DNA from 2 places in the Paenibacillus sp. FSL R7-0273 genome. Region 2 is predicted to be linked to the other one. Evidence: riboswitches for the same ligand, from Rfam matches in the RefSeq annotation. Region 2 holds a riboswitch; the other holds the start of a gene.
The links. A riboswitch is a leader RNA that binds a small molecule or an ion and turns the genes downstream of it on or off. The one in region 2 is predicted to bind glycine.
Positions count from the first base shown of each region.

Region 1 (8,129 bases), 500 kb from region 2:
TGTGCCATGTAAGCAGGCTCCTCTCTATTTTTCTTGGAAATATCCTCATTTATTATACTATGCCCGGACAACCAGAGCTAAATGCTGCGCATGATATTGACAATCTAAATATACCAAAGGCCGGGGCAATCCAAATTTTATTTACCATTTTTTTATTGACACCGGTCCCGATTGCATATATATTGTTCGATAATGAGAATCGTTATCAAGTATTGTTAAATACACAATATAAAGGATGGGGTCACACAAATGAAACACATGAACACAACAAGAAAGTATACTTTCAGAACGCTGCTTGCTCCGCTTGCGCTTACACTTGCGCTGGTAGGCTGCGGTAACAACAATGCTTCAAATAGTGCGGCTTCCCCGACAAACGCTGCGGCTACCACTGCACCAGCTGCTACAGAAGCACCGGCTGCTACAGATGCCGTTCAATATCCGGTTACAATCAAAACTGCACTGGGCGAGGCTGTACTTGAGAGCAAGCCTGAGCGTGTAGTTACCATTCAATGGGGTAATCAGGACGTTGCCCTCGCGCTGGGTGTTGTTCCAGTGGGCTTCTCGGCAGCAAACTTCGGCGTTCAGGACGACAGCGGTCTGCTCCCTTGGACCAAACAGAAGCTGGACGAGCTGGGCGTAACCGATCCAAACGTATTCCAGGATACAGACGGCCTTGATTTCGAAGCGATCTCCGATGCTGATCCGGATGTCATTCTTGCCGCTTACTCCGGCATCACACAAGAAGACTTCGACACACTGAGCCAGATCGCTCCGGTGGTCGCTTACCCGGTCTCCCCTTGGACCACCACATGGCGTGAGCAGGTTAACCTGATTGCTGAAGGCATGGGCATGAAGGCCGAAGGCGAGCAGTTGATCAAGGACACCGAGGACCTGGTGAACGAAAAGCTGACTGCCTATCCGCAAATCGCCGGCAAAAAAGTCGTATGGGTTAACTTCTCCGCTGACGACCTGTCCAAGCTGCATATCTATGCGCCACTTGATTCCCGCGTCTCCTTCCTGTACGAGCTGGGAATGGAATATCCGGAAAGCATCACCAGCCAGATTACGGATCCGACAAGCTACTCTCTGAGCCTGAGTTCCGAGAACGTAGAAGCACTCAACGATGCAGATTTGATTATCGGATATGGCAATGACGAACTACTGAAGGCTCTTCAGGCAGATTCCCTGCTGGGCAAAATCCCTGCGATTGAGCGCGGTTCAGTTGCTTTCATCGACAGCGATACACCGCTTGTTGCTGCCGGAACGCCTAACCCGCTGCCTATTGCCTACACTATTGATGAGTATCTGAAGCTGATCGGCGGAGCTATCGACAAGATAAATGAATAGTTCTGAGACTTCTGAATATAAAAAGCCAGCCCTGCATACCCCGCGGAATTTCACGCTGGTCCTGATCCTCTGCTTCATCCTGCTTGGCTTATGCATTGTCGCCTCGCTGGCCTTGGGCTCGCGTGTGACCAGCTTAAGAGAGCTGCTCGACGGTTTATTTCATCCGGACGTGCAGTCCTTCGGAGCCAACGTAGTCCGCAAGCGGATATCCCGGACAGTATTCAGCATAATGTGCGGTGCAGCGCTCGGCGTATCCGGGGCGCTTATGCAATCGGTCACCCGCAATCCTATTGCGGACCCGAGTATACTGGGAGTCAATACCGGCGCTGCCTTGTTCGTAGTGTGCGGAATTGCCTTTCTAAACATAAGCTCAGCCAGCCAATTCATTTGGCTGGCTTTGGCCGGAGCTGCGCTTACTGCAGTATTCGTATTCGGAATAGGTTCAATGGGGCGTGGCGGAGCCACCCCCATTAAGCTCGTTCTGGCGGGTGCTGCGACAAGCGCGGCCCTTTCGTCTCTCGTCACTGCCATCATGATCCCGCGTTCCTATGTTATGGATAAATTCAGGTTCTGGCAGGTGGGCAGCGTCGGTTCAGGAAGCTGGGATAACATCTCCACCTTCATCCCTTTTCTGATCGCCGGCATGCTGATTGCCGTGCTGACAGCGCCTGCGCTGAATGCGCTGGCCCTGGGCGATGATGTCGCCACCGGACTCGGTGTTAAGACAGGCTTTCTGCGGTTTACCGCCGCTCTCGCAGGAGTTGTCCTTTGCGGTGCAACAACGGCGCTTGCAGGCCCGATCGGTTTTATCGGCCTTTTATCCACCCATGTTATCCGCCTTATTCTGGGCCCTGATCTGCGTTTTGTCATTCCCATGTCGGCGGTTGCCGGAGCTATTATTCTTACCGTAGCCGATGTCGGCGGCAGGCTGCTCGGCAGCCCCGGAGAGCTTGAAGTCGGTGTTGTGACAGCGTTCATCGGAGCACCGATATTAATCATATTAGCTATGAGATCGAAAGTGCGGTCCTTATGACAAATCATCTACCTTCAACCGAATTTATCATGGCTGGCAGACGGCAAAGACGCCGCCGCTGGATACTGGTTACCAGCCTTTTGGGCGTTCTTGCCTGTGCACTCTGTATAGCTATGCTGCTGCTCGGAAATACCATCTATCCGCTTTCGGAGGTAATCCGGGCCCTTTCGGGAGAGCAGATTAAGGGCGTTTCCTTTGCTGTGAGTACAATCCGTCTGCCGCGGATGCTGGCCGGCCTGTTTGCCGGATTTGCTTTTGGCGTTGCAGGCTACACCTTCCAGACGATGCTGCGTAACCCGCTGGCTAATCCGAATGTCATCGGGATTACGTCCGGCTCCAGTGCGGCTGCTGTGTTCTGTATTGTTATCCTTCATGCCGGCGGGGCTGTGGTTTCTCTGGCCGCTGTCCTTGCCGGTCTGGCTACTGTCATTCTGATCTATATCCTGTCCAGAGGAAGAACCTTTTCCATCGGGCGTCTGATCCTTGTTGGTATTGGCGTACAGGCGATGCTCGATGCCATAATCTCCTATCTTCTGCTGATCAGCTCGGAGAAGGATGTACCTACAGCTATCCGCTGGCTGACCGGCAGTCTCAACGGCTCGCAGATGAGTGAGCTGCCTCCGCTTGTGCTTACAGTAATCATTTGTGCGCCTATCCTAATTCTGCTGGGCAAGCACCTTGATATTCTGGAGCTTGGGGAACAATCTGCATCCTCACTTGGCGTACATACGGACAAGACCCGGATCCTGCTGATTGTCGGCTCTGTCTGCATGATTGCTATAGCCACTGCAACAACAGGTCCGATAGCCTTTGTCTCCTTCCTTTCGGGACCGATTGCCAAAAGACTGACCGGGGCCGGCTTCTCCGGCATTGTCCCTTCAGGACTGGTTGGCGTTGTTCTGGTTCTGGCGGCAGATCTGATCGGCCAGTTCGCCTTCGTGACCCGCTTCCCGGTAGGTGTAATCACCGGGCTGCTCGGAGCGCCGTATCTGATATACCTGCTGATCCAGATGAACCGGAAGGGAGAATTATAATGAATCAGGCGCATACTTTTAAAGTCGAACGCCTCGTAGCAGGCTATGAGAATAAAACGGTCATCCAGGATGTCAGCCTTGTGCTGCCGAGCAGCAAAATCAGCGTCATTATCGGCTCCAACGGCTGCGGCAAGTCCACGCTCCTGAAGACGATGGCCCGGCTGATCAAGCCCTCCTCCGGCACCATTACGATTGACGGAAAGCCGCTTGCCAAAATCGCCTCTAAGCCCCTGGCCCGCACGGTCGGAATGCTGCCGCAGTCGCCGATTGTTCCGGAGGGAATTTCCGTAGCTGATCTGGTCGGCCGGGGCAGATTTCCGCACCAGTCGCTCTTCGGCAGCTGGAGCAAAAAGGACTATGAGGCCGTTGCCGAAGCGATGGAGATTATGAAGATTACGGAATTCGCCAATCATCATATTGATGAGCTGTCCGGCGGCCAGCGCCAGCGCGTCTGGATCGCCATGGCACTGGCGCAGCAGACCGATATCCTGTTCCTTGATGAACCGACAACGTTCCTCGACATCACCTACCAGGTAGAGATTCTGGACCTGCTGACCGATCTGAACCGCAAGCACGGCACTACCATCGTCATGGTGCTGCATGATATTAACCTGTCGGCCCGGTATGCCGACCATATCTTTGCCCTTCATTCAGGCAAGCTGGTTGCTGAAGGCACACCGGATAAGGTTATTACGAGCACCCTGGTCAAAGACATCTTCGGACTGGACTGCGCGGTAATCAAGGACCCGGTTGCCGGCTCGCCGATGATCGTGCCCAAGGGACGCTATCACGCCGATTATGTGCCTGTTCCTTAGCGGATACAGATAGCCCGATATAAATAAAACCACCCCGGTTAACGGAGTGGTTTTTATTGTGTCTACAGCTGGATATGGTTCCCGGCACCGGTATTAATTCCGGTCTCCCCGCGGCTCTTCTGCTTCCTGCTTCTCACCAGATACAGGACGAACAGCAGGATGAACCAGACCGGAGTGAACAGCAGCGCCGGACGGGTCTCCTCGGCAATCAGCATAATGATCAGGATTGCTGCGAACAGCGCCAGAACCATATAGTTAACTGCCGGAGTGAACGGTGCCTTGAATTTGGAGGCAGCCTGCAGGTCCGGACGGTTCCGCTTGTATTTGATGTGGCATACCAGCACTACGCCCCAGACCCAAATAAAGCAAATGGCGCTGACCGTAGTCACAATGCCGAAGGCCTGCTCCGGAACCAGCTTGCTCAGCAGCGCACCGGCTGAAACAACCAGTGTAGAAATGAACAGCGAATTGGCCGGCACATGATTTTTGTTCAGCTTGCCGAACCGGGCAGAAGCCTGATCCTTGCGGCTCAGATTGTAGAGAATCCGGCTGGTCGAGAACATCCCGCTGTTGCAGGCCGACGCAGCTGAGGTCAGGACGACGAAGTTGATAATCCCGGCAGCAACCGGAATACCCACGAGGCTAAAGGTTCTTACGAACGGGCTCTCCGCCGGGCTGAGCTGGGTCCACGGGTTAACGCACAGCAGAACGAACAGCGCGCCAACGTAGAAGAACAGAATCCGCAGCGGGATTTTGTTAATCGCTGACGGGATATTTTTCTCAGGATCAGCCGTTTCTGCCGCCGACACCCCTACGAGCTCTACACCGACATAAGCAAACACGACCATCTGGAAGGAGAACAGGAAGCCTGTGATGCCGTTAGGGAATACTCCGCCATGCTGCCACAGATTGCGGACCGTTACCGCTCCTGCATCTGTCTTGAAGCCCATGACGAGCAGGACAATCCCGAGCCCGATCAGGGCAAGAATCGTAACCACCTTGATTAATGCGAACCAGAACTCCAGCTCGCCGAAGCTTTTGACGGTCAGCAGATTAAGTCCCAGCAGAATAATCAGACAGATGACGGCAGGTATCCACTGCGGGATATCAAACCAGTATTGCACATAGACCCCTACCGCAATGACATCGGCCATCGCCGTCATAATCCAGCAGAACCAGTACGTCCAGCCTGTGACAAAAGCGGCCTTAGGCCCTAAATAATCCTCAGCTATATCCGTAAAGGACTGGTACCCCGCCTTGGACAGCAGCAGTTCCCCCAGTGCCCTCATTACAAAAAACACAGCGATTCCCACAATCAGATAAGTGAACATGATCGACGGACCCGCCTTTTCAATCGCCCGCCCTGATCCCAGGAATAACCCTGTTCCAATCGTTCCTCCAATTGCGATTAACTGTACGTGCCGGTTAGCCAGCTCTCTCTTTAACTCTGCCATGCCTGTTTCCCCCTTATGATTACAGCCTGCTGCTGCCAATAAAAAAAGAGACTGGATACGATCATCCAATCTCCCGGCTCATAAGAATATCAAACACTACCCGCCCTGCGGGCAGCAGCCCGCAAGGCAGATAAATATTCAGTACTCTTCTGTCCTTTTGCCTGAGATTGTGAACCCTTCGGCGCTGCGGTAGCCCGCAGTCTCTCCAGAAGCTGCTCCTGCTATAGTGTGATCCATAGCATTCATAGCCTGTAGTGTATTAAGTTGGTGAAGCGTTAATGCATTCTGATATTCTAACATATTACTCGCGGTGTGAGTATTAGAGCTGTGAAAAAAGTCTCATTGCCAATTTTATACTTAACGTGCGCCTAACCCTGTACCTGCTCCTCCTCAGCCTTTCCGTAAAACTTGAGAAAAACAATGATACCGATCACCGCTACAACGATGCCCGACCAGAAAAACCACACCTGCACCCCGTACCGGTCTGCAACCGGCCCGGCCAGGGCCAGCCCGATTGGAGAAGACAGCATCCCGATGCTGGAAACGAGCGAAATGACGCGCCCTAACGTTTCCGGCTCGTAAGCCTTCTGGATCATAGCCATATAAGGGCCGTTGAACAGCGGCGCAGCAGCGCCCATGAAGAAGGAAAGCACAGCAAAGGCCACGAAGGCTCCGCTGCCGACAACTCCGCTCAGCAGACAGGTCAGGCCGATAATAACAAGGCTTACGCTCATATAGGTGGAGTCACGCCACTTGGAGGACAATACCGACAGCAGCACGCCCCCGATGATCATGCCGATGCCGAATACCGCCTCTATAACACTCGCGCTGTATCCGCCCCGGCCAAAGTGCTCCAGCGTCATCAGCGGGAACAGCATGGCCAGCGGCATGAAGACAACACTAAAGCCTGCCATGGCAATCGTAATAAAGACAATCTGCTTAGAGGAAACAAAGGTCCGCCAGCCGAGAATGAACTCCTGCCGGAAGGACGGTGCCTGCACCACTTCCGGCTTCGGCTGATGAATCTTCACCATCAGCAGCATGACGTTAGCGATCAGTGCGCCCGCCACATCAAGCAGCAGCACGGTTCCCAGCGATGTAGCCGAGTATACGGCGATCCCAAGCGCCGGTCCCAGGATGCTGGAAGCGGAGAAGACCATCTGCTGCCAGCCCGCTACCCGGGTTAACTGGTCCTCCGGGGCAATCAGCGGGACGGCCGCCTGGAAAGACGGCGCGTGGAACGAAGAGGCCACGGAGCGGATGAACAGTACGACATACACAACCCACAGGCTCGGGTCGCCCCATAAATAGTAAGCGCCCAGGATCAGGCTGGTGACAGCAATCATGCTGTCGGAGATGATCATGGTCCGCTTGCGGTTCCAGCGGTCCAGCCAGACGCCGATGAACGGCCCCAGGATGGCCTGCGGCAGGAAGCCGACCAGCCCGGCGATCATCAGCACAGAGGCTGACCCTGTCGTTTCTGTCAGATGCCAGATAATCGAGAACTGCACCATCGATGAAGTCAGAATCGAGAAAATCTGACCGCTAAAGATAAAAGCGAATGTCCTCTTCCAGTGCATATGATTCATAAATTGTACCTCCCAAAAGTAAATGGATTTCGTTTCTGAAGCAGCCAAGCCGTTAGTCAAAAAAAACAGACTCAAGTCCAGTGGGCTTGAGTCTGCTTGCTTTACGCGTCGGAACAGGGCATAGCCAAATAAGGCTCTGCATATAAACCGTCAGGATTACGGCCTATGTCCATACGTACAGATAAGCAACCCAAAAAAGCCCACCTTAATGGTGAAAATTGCTCTTTCGGGTACTCATCTCAAGCGCATGGATGGGGTCATAGCCGCAGTCCTCCTTTTCATAGTTAGCCGTATCTTATCATCGGGAACAGAAGCTGTCAAACCTAAAAAAGCGACAAAAAAAGCAGGCAAGCCAACGCTTACCCGCTCCTCTGAATAATTAGATTATTTAATGATTACATATTCCAAGCCTACGAGCTTAGCGTAGCTGACGATCTGGTCGGTAGTCAGGTTCAGGGAAACCACGGTGTGGTGACCGCCGCCGTTCTCGATCCAGGCCTTCACTCCGTCCTGGAAGTTAGGCTTAACTTTCCACAGAACACGCGCTACCGGAAGGTTAGGAGCTGCAACCTCTGGCTCAAATGCTTCCACTTCATTGATCAGCAGCTTGTAGTGTGTGCCGAAGTCTGCCATCGATACAACAACGCCTTCGCCTGCTTTGCCGTCAAATACGAGGCGGGCCGGATCTTCACGGTCGCCGATACCCAGCGGTGATACCAGCACCTTAGGCTTGCTGCTTGCCAGGCTTGGATCAACCTCAAGCATGTGGGACTGCAGAATCGCTTCCTTGCCTTCTGCCATTTCATACGTGTAATCTTCCATGAAGCCGGTGTTCACGTTGTGGGCCATTACCTTCA
Region 1 is NZ_CP009283.1:7,203,048-7,211,176, forward strand. It holds gene R70723_RS30960 (3-ketoacyl-ACP reductase) at 1-8, opposite strand, end outside; gene R70723_RS30965 (iron-siderophore ABC transporter substrate-binding protein) at 250-1,347, shown strand; gene R70723_RS30970 (FecCD family ABC transporter permease) at 1,340-2,380, shown strand; gene R70723_RS30975 (FecCD family ABC transporter permease) at 2,377-3,414, shown strand; gene R70723_RS30980 (ABC transporter ATP-binding protein) at 3,414-4,229, shown strand; gene R70723_RS30985 (amino acid permease) at 4,292-5,683, opposite strand; glycine riboswitch at 5,823-5,902, opposite strand; gene R70723_RS30990 (MFS transporter) at 6,052-7,272, opposite strand; gene araA (L-arabinose isomerase) at 7,657-8,129, opposite strand, start outside.
Region 1: it holds a riboswitch for glycine, as region 2 does, so the genes downstream of both, R70723_RS30985 (amino acid permease) here and gcvT (glycine cleavage system aminomethyltransferase GcvT) in region 2, are expected to answer to the same signal.

Region 2 (8,129 bases):
TCCTACAACATCAAGCATCTCATCATAAGATAAAAGTTCAAATCTGTTCATTCCGAGTTCCATTTCTTCACCTCCCTTCATGATGAAATGTTAACCCTGACTAGAGAATTGAAGGGTTAATTCCTATAAATATATCTATAATTAAATCTTCCGGGGATTGAGAAGGACTCAGTTCATTTACATTCACACTATAGCCTGCAGTGATGGGTTGTAAGTCATTGGAAGTTATAAAAGACATTGCATCCCGATATGTATTTTCTAATGATGCGGGGTTACCTGTATGTCTTGCATAGACAGCATTTACAAGATGGAATTTTTCTTTGAAGGTATACGGCCCTTCAGGTTGGAAACGTTTGTCTGTAGGAATCAAGATCTCTATATCAACTATATTTCCCGTAGATATTTGCTCTACTCCAAAAGTTGCTGTAACAATTGGACCTTGTTTTTGAATATTGACTCTCTCTAGATATTGTCCAATCTGTTTTAATGTCAGTTGTATATCTTCCTGTTTGATTTTTGCTCTCAATGAAAGTACGTTATCCAGCTTCAATTCTTGGCCAACTGCTATTTTTACCATTGGATTCTCCTTTCAGGTTCTGTTGCGGTATCAGATATTTATATAATTAATATTTATCTAACCCGACTTGGTAAGCATAACAGTGCAATAATTATATACAAATATCCCATTCTAGATATTTGATAAAAATCCCAAATATGATATATTATATGTTTGTTTTTTTAATGGAACGATCGTTGACTCAAACGAGTTTCTGAATAAACGCCAATTTGCACGAACAAATTGATACAGATTTATCGGGCTGTATAACTTCGGTTCCATCTTCCTTTATTTTGACTTGTGCGAGAAGGAGACATATAAGAAAAAGCGGCTAACCGCCAAAGACATAGGTTCTTTGGGATTAGCCGCCTTTATTAGTGAATCATTGTTTATAAATTAACCGCAAGAGCAGTTCAGGACCGGCTTGCGCGCAGCCTGGGTTTCATCCAGACGGCTGATTTCGGTCGTGTGCGGAGCGTTGATGACAATCTCCGGCGTCTCCTGGGCTTCCTTGACAATCTGGATCATTGTATCAATGAAGCCGTCGAGCGTTTCCTTGCTTTCGGTCTCGGTCGGCTCAATCATCATGCACTCCTCGACGGTTAGCGGGAAGTAGACAGTTGGCGGGTGGTAGCCGAAGTCAAGCAGCCGCTTGGCTACGTCGAGCGTACGCACCCCGTATTGCTTGAGATTACGGCCGGACATTACGAATTCATGCTTACAGACGCCCGGGTACGGAATTTCGAAATGCGGCGCCAGCCGGTGCATCATATAGTTGGCGTTCAGCACGGCATTTTCGGACACCTCGCGCAGGCCGTCCGGCCCATAGGTGCGGATGTAGGCATAGGCACGGACAAGAATGCCGAAGTTGCCGTAAAAGGCCTTGACCCGGCCGATGGATTCCGGTCCGCCATAGTTCAGCGAGTAGCTGCTGTCTTCATTCTGTACCACGGAAGGCTGCGGCAGGAAAGGAATCAGGATCGACTTCACGCCGACAGGTCCGGCCCCCGGGCCGCCGCCGCCGTGCGGGGTGCTCATGGTTTTGTGCAGATTTAAGTGTACCACGTCGAAGCCCATGTCGCCCGGACGGGTAATGCCCATGATGGCATTGGAATTCGCTCCGTCGTAATAGAGCAGGCCGCCGGCTTCATGAACGATTTCAGCAATCTCGACAATCTGCGTCTCGAACAGGCCGAGTGTGCTCGGATTGGTCAGCATCAGCGCAGCGGTATCGCTGCCGACTGCTGCTCTCAGTGCTTCAAGATCGACCATGCCTTTGGCGTTGGACGGGATCGTTACGGTATCAAGGCCCGCAGCTGCGGCGCTGGCCGGGTTAGTGCCGTGCGAGGAGTCCGGCACGATGACCTTCGTACGCTTCTCACCGCGGCTCTCGTGGTAGGCGCGGATCATCATCAGGCCGGTCCATTCCCCGTGGGCGCCGGCGGCAGGCTGAAGGGAGACGGCATCCATGCCGGTCAGGGCGGCGAGATCTTTTTGCAGAGTATGCATTAATTCAAGCGCGCCCTGAATGCTCTCCTCCGGCTGGTACGGGTGAATCTTGGCCAGACCCGGGAAGCGGGCAACATCCTCATTAATCTTTGGATTGTATTTCATCGTACAGGAGCCGAGCGGGTAGAAGCCGTTATCGACACCGAAGTTACGGCGGGAAAGGGCAGTATAGTGGCGGATCACATCCACTTCAGACACTTCCGGCAAAAGCACAGGCTCACTGCGCAGCAGTCCGGCCGGAATCAGCGAATCGATGGCCTCCTCCTCAGGAACATCGCACACCGGCAGGGAATAGGCTGAGCGGCCGGGACGGCTAAGCTCAAAAATCAGACTTTGTTCCGGTTTCATAAACAGCCCTCCAATAGCTTGGCGAATTGGTCGATTTCCGACTTGCTTCTTTTCTCCGTAACGGCAACCAGCATATGTCCGGCCAGCTCCGGATAATCACGGCCTAGATCGTAGCCGCCAAGGAAGCCTTCCTTGACTAGCCTGGAATTAATTTCACTGACGCTGCTTCCCTCCGGGAGCTTCAGCACGAACTCATTAAAGAACGGTGCGGTAAATGCAGGAGCTGCGCCTGTAAGCTCTCCGAGCTTGCCTGCAGCATAATGGCTCTTGCGGATATTCAGCTCGCCGACCTCGCGCATGCCCTCTTTACCCATAACGGACAGATAGACAGAAGCGCACAGCGCCAGCAGCGCCTGATTGGAGCAGATGTTGGAGGTCGCTTTTTCACGGCGGATATGCTGCTCGCGGGCCTGCAGTGTGAGCACGAATCCGCGTTTGCCGTTACGGTCAACGGTCTGGCCGACAATACGGCCCGGCATACGGCGCATCAGCGGCTCGGCTACAGCGAAGAATCCGCAGGTAGGACCACCAAGCGAAGCCGGAATGCCCAGCGGCTGTGCGTCACCAACTACAATGTCGGCTCCGAGCTTGCCGGGCGTTTCCAGAACGCCCAGTGCCAGCGGGTTGGCGCTGACTACAAGCAATCCTTTGACCGCATGGATCAGCGGTTCGATTGCCCCGAGATCCTCGATCGCTCCGAAGAAGTTCGGTGACTGAACCAGTACAGCTGCAGTATCCGCGTCAATTGCTTTAGCCAGCTTGGCTTGATCGGTTACGCCGTCTTTATAATCAATTTCCACAACCTCCAGTCCCCAGGCTCCGGCCGATGTAGCCAGTACTTGGCGGGCTTCGGGATGGACGGTACGGGAAACAATCAGCTTTTTGCGTTTGGTTGCGCCTGCTGCCAGAACAGCCGCTTCTGCGAAGGCAGTAGCGCCGTCGTACATGCTGGCATTAGCCACCTTCATCCCGGTAAGCTCGCAGATATAGGATTGAAATTCAAAAATCGCCTGCAGCTCGCCCTGGCTGATCTCCGGCTGATACGGGGTGTAAGCTGTATAGAACTCTGAACGGGAGATCACATGGTTGATGACTACCGGGATATGATGATCATAGATCCCGGCGCCGAGGAAGCTGGCGTGAGTATCAAAATTGGCATTCCGGTCGGCCAGTTCCTTCATATGGCGGAGCAAAGCATATTCATCCAAAGCCTCTGACATCGGCATGGTGCCCTGATAGCGTACAGACTGCGGAATATCGATAAACAGCTCCTCCATGGACTGAATCCCGACAGTCTCCATCATCTCCTGGCGGTCCTGCTCAGTCATAGGCAGATAGCGGTGCTTCATTGCGGCTTCACTCCTTGGCTCTTTTTATAAAACGGTGCTTTGACCACAGCGGCCTTAAGCTGCTTGCCGCGGATCTCCACATAAATCTCTGTGCCGATTTCACTGTAGGCTGCATCGATCAGCGCAAGCCCCAGATTGCGCTTCAGCGTCGGGGACTGGGTTCCGGTTGTTACCTCGCCGATTTTGACGCCGTCTGCGTAGACGGGGTAATGGGAACGCGGAATGCCGCGGTCAATCATCTCAAGCCCGACCAGACGGCGGGGCAGCCCGGCTTCCTTCTGCTTCACCAGCGCATCCTTGCCGATGAAGTCTGCCTTATCCAGCTTGACGAAGAATTGCACGCCGGCTTCCAGAGGAGTGATATCTGCCGACAGCTCCTGGCCGTACAGCGGTAGCTTGGCCTCGAAGCGGAGCGTATCGCGTGCGCCAAGACCGGCCGGCGTCAGACCGTGAGGAGCACCGGCCGCAAGCAGGCCGTTCCATAAGGCGGCGGCTGTGTCCGCCGGAGCATAGAGCTCGAAGCCGTCTTCGCCGGTGTAGCCGGTGCGGGAGAGCAGCACCTCTGCGCCGCAGACCTCGGCACGTTCGATGAAGTGGAAGGGCTTCAGCTCGGCGACAGGAGTGGAGGTAACTTTGCGGAGAATGGTTTCCGCCAGCGGACCCTGCAGCGCCAGGAGCAGGGTATTATCCGAGACATTTACCAGACTGACTCCGCAGAATTCGGCAGTGAGATGCTCCTGCAGCCACTGGAAGTCCTTATCGATGTTGGAGGCATTGACAACAAGCATATAACGTTCTTCACCGAGGCGGTAGACGAGCAGGTCATCCACCACTCCGCCGTCCGGATACAGCATCAGGGTGTATTGTGCGGCACCGTCAGCCAGCCGGCTGACATCGTTGGTGGTCATTTTTTGCAGAAAAGCTTCCGAGCCGCTTCCGCTGACCATGAATTCCCCCATATGCGAGACATCGAATAGCCCGGCCTGATGGCGGACCGCTTCATGCTCCTTGACGATTCCTGTAAACTGAACCGGCAGCTCCCAGCCGCCGAAATCAATGCATCTGGCCTCCGCATAAGCGGAATAAAGGCTGTAAAAAGGCGTTCTCTTCAAAGCTTCCATGTGCTCACTCCCCTGATCTGATTACACAAGCCTAAGGCGGCTGTTCCGTGCCTCTCCGGGCGGTGTCTGCCCGTGATAGACAACAAAAAAAGGACAGAACGGTCGCTAAAATACACACTTAACGTGCATAAAAAGCGTTCCGCTCTGTCCTTTGTACCTGAGAGTTACCCCGCACGGACCCATCCGGCAGGTTTCCCCGTTGGTGATCAGTGTGCTGTAGCAGCAGGTACTGATGCTCTCCAGAGATGCGTCCGGCAAAGGTCCTTTTGCCTGAGAGATTCACCCGCCCGGGGCTTACTCCTTCGGCGCTGTCTTCGGGAGGCAGTCTCTCCCTATGCCATCATTCGCAAAGCATATGTGATTGTCCTGAACAAACATGATCTGAGCGGCGCTTATCAGCGCCATGAAATCTGCTGTCTCCATTAAACCGGGTATTCAGCCGTCCGTCAACATAAAAAACGTCAAAAAGATGACAAAATTAATTTTCCTGTCAGTTATATTGACATTGCGTAAGCTGGTATTTTAGTCTATAACTACATTTACAACACCAAATTCGGAAATGAGGCGGCTTGAAATGAGTGAAGTGTTAGACAACCTGCGGTACAGTGAAGAGCACGAATGGGCTCAGCAGGGTGAAGGACGCGTAGTACGGGTCGGAATTACGGATCATGCCCAGCATCTGCTCGGAGATATCGTATTTGTGGAGTTTCCTGAAGTGGGAGCTGCTATTTCCGCCGGCGACAGCGTGGGCAGCATCGAGTCGGTAAAGACAGTTTCCGAATTATATTCACCCGTCTCGGGAAAGGTGACCCGGATCAATGATGCACTGGAGGCCAGCCCGGAGCTGCTTAACGACGAGCCATACAGCGGCGGCTGGATTTTTGAGCTTGAGCTTGACGCTGAATATAGCGAAGCTGTAGCAGGACTGCTGGATGCGGCTGCCTACCGCGAACTGGTCGGGGAATAATATAATATATTCACATAAAAGCGGCTGCCGGCACCTTTTCTTAAGGATGCCGGGCAGCCGCCGTATAAAGGGCAGTCTTCACACATGGTCGATACTAATGTGCGGGGTCTGTCTTTTTGTGCTGTTATTCCTCTTCCTGCAGCTGCCGGAGCACAATCAGCTCCACCCGGCGGTTCCTCTGGCGTCCCTCGGCAGTAGCATTATCGTAGGCGGGCCGGGTGTCGGCATATCCCGCATACTGAAAGGTGCCGGGATCTAGCCCCTCGCTGTCCAGAAAGAAGCGCAGAACCGAGAGCGCGCGTGCCCCTGACAGATCCCAGTTATCATTGTACTGTGAGCCGGCAGATACAGGGGTGTTATCTGTATGGCCTTCGATGCTGACCGATGCGCCTATGCCGCTGAATAACCCTGAGAGCTGGCGGAGTGCCGGAAAGGCGGGCGGCTTCAGCTCAGCCCGGCCGACATCGAACAAAAAGCGGTCGCTGAGCGTAATGGCAATACCCTGCGGCTTGTCCGCCACAAAGATCTGGTCGCCGAGATTATTGTCCTCAACATACGTTGTTATGACGTCCATCAGGGCGTTAAGCTTGGCTTCCTGTTCGCGGAAAGCGAGCTCGCGCGCAGACGGCGGCTCACTTTCGTCCTGTTCTTCTGAGGCCGGTGTATTTCCGGAGCCGCTGCCTGAATTTTCTGTCCCGCCGTTCCCTGAATTACCGGTTCCGTCTGTGTTGCTTCCTCCGGCAGCAGGCGGGTCCTGAATCCCGTCATCCCCATCCAGCACACCGCTTCCGCCTTCAAGAACAGGGTTGCCGCTCCGGAATGTTTCTGACAGGGAGCCTGTTACAATCCTGTACTTCTCGCTATCCAGACTGCTCATCGCATACATGACGACGAAAAAAATCAGCAGCAGCGTAATCAGATCCGCATAGGTAATCATCCAGCGGTCCCGGGGCTCGTGCTGCCCGTCCGCCTTGCGGCTGCGCCGGTTCCTCTGCTTCATGACAGGCCTCTGAAGGATCTCTCAATATCCGATGAATCGGCGATAAAGGAGCCCAGCTTCTTGCGGACCAGATGCGGGGGATCCCCGTTCTGCAGGGACAGTATGCCGACCAGCAGCATCTCCATGCTGCTTAGCTCTGCCTGGGCACGGGATTTGATTTTGGAGGCGATGGGTAAAAAGATTAGATTGGCGCTGGCTACACCATATAATGTCGCTGTAAAGGCGACGGCAATGGAGGAACCGAGACCCGACGGGTCAGAAAGATTGCTGAGGACATGAATAAGTCCCATGACAGTACCGATAATTCCCATGGTCGGGGCGTATCCCCCGGCAGCTTCAAAAATTTTGGCATAGCCTTCATACTTCAGCTCTTTGGCATCCATATCCAGCTCAAGTATCTGGCGGACCTGGTCCGGATCAGTACCGTCGACGATGAGCAGCAGCCCTTCACGCGTGAACGGGTCAGGATGCTCCTCCGCCTGCTTTTCCAGTGCAAGTACACCGCCCCTCCGTGTAATAGCTGCCATCGAGATCAGCTCCTGGACTTTATCCAAGTCTGTATCAGGCTGTCTTCCAAAAGCCAGGCGCAGCGCAGCGGGAACAGAGCGCAGTCTGGAGGCGGGAAAGCTAATCAGCACCGCAGCGAGCGTGCCTCCGAATACAATAAGGGCGGCGTTTGGCTGAAGCAGTCCGGAAAGGTTGCCGCCTTCCCAGAAAAAACCGCCGATAAGCGCGGCCAGACCGGCCAGGAGGCCGATAATTGAGGTAATATCCATAGGATCAGTCTCCTTAGATTTCTATATATTATGGTTTGCATCCATGTAGGCAACGCTGTATAATAAACGGGAACACGCATTCTTATCTTCCATATTTTTATTACCGTATGGGATTAGAGCATTCAGACCACAATTAGTGGTATATTAATATATTTTAGACGATAGAGGGGAGACGGGCAAATGAGTGATATTGTCGTCAGTACGAAGACTTTTAAACTGGAGTCCGAGTATACACCCCAGGGCGATCAGCCTCATGCCATAGAAGAATTAGTGAACGGCATCCGGCAGGGCAAGAGACACCAGACGCTGCTGGGAGCAACAGGTACAGGCAAGACCTTTACCATTGCACAAATGATTTCCAAGCTTAACCGTCCTACACTGGTTATTGCCCATAACAAGACGCTTGCTGCACAGCTGGCCAGTGAATTTAAAGAGTTCTTTCCAAGCAATTCCGTCGATTACTTCGTCAGCTACTACGATTATTATCAGCCTGAAGCCTACAT
Region 2 is NZ_CP009283.1:6,701,578-6,709,706, reverse strand. It holds gene R70723_RS28885 (hypothetical protein) at 1-63, opposite strand, end outside; gene R70723_RS28880 (GyrI-like domain-containing protein) at 101-577, opposite strand; gene gcvPB (aminomethyl-transferring glycine dehydrogenase subunit GcvPB) at 953-2,413, opposite strand; gene gcvPA (aminomethyl-transferring glycine dehydrogenase subunit GcvPA) at 2,410-3,762, opposite strand; gene gcvT (glycine cleavage system aminomethyltransferase GcvT) at 3,759-4,883, opposite strand; glycine riboswitch at 5,132-5,227, opposite strand; gene gcvH (glycine cleavage system protein GcvH) at 5,458-5,850, shown strand; gene R70723_RS28855 (OmpA/MotB family protein) at 5,975-6,850, opposite strand; gene R70723_RS28850 (flagellar motor protein) at 6,847-7,626, opposite strand; gene uvrB (excinuclease ABC subunit UvrB) at 7,807-8,129, shown strand, end outside.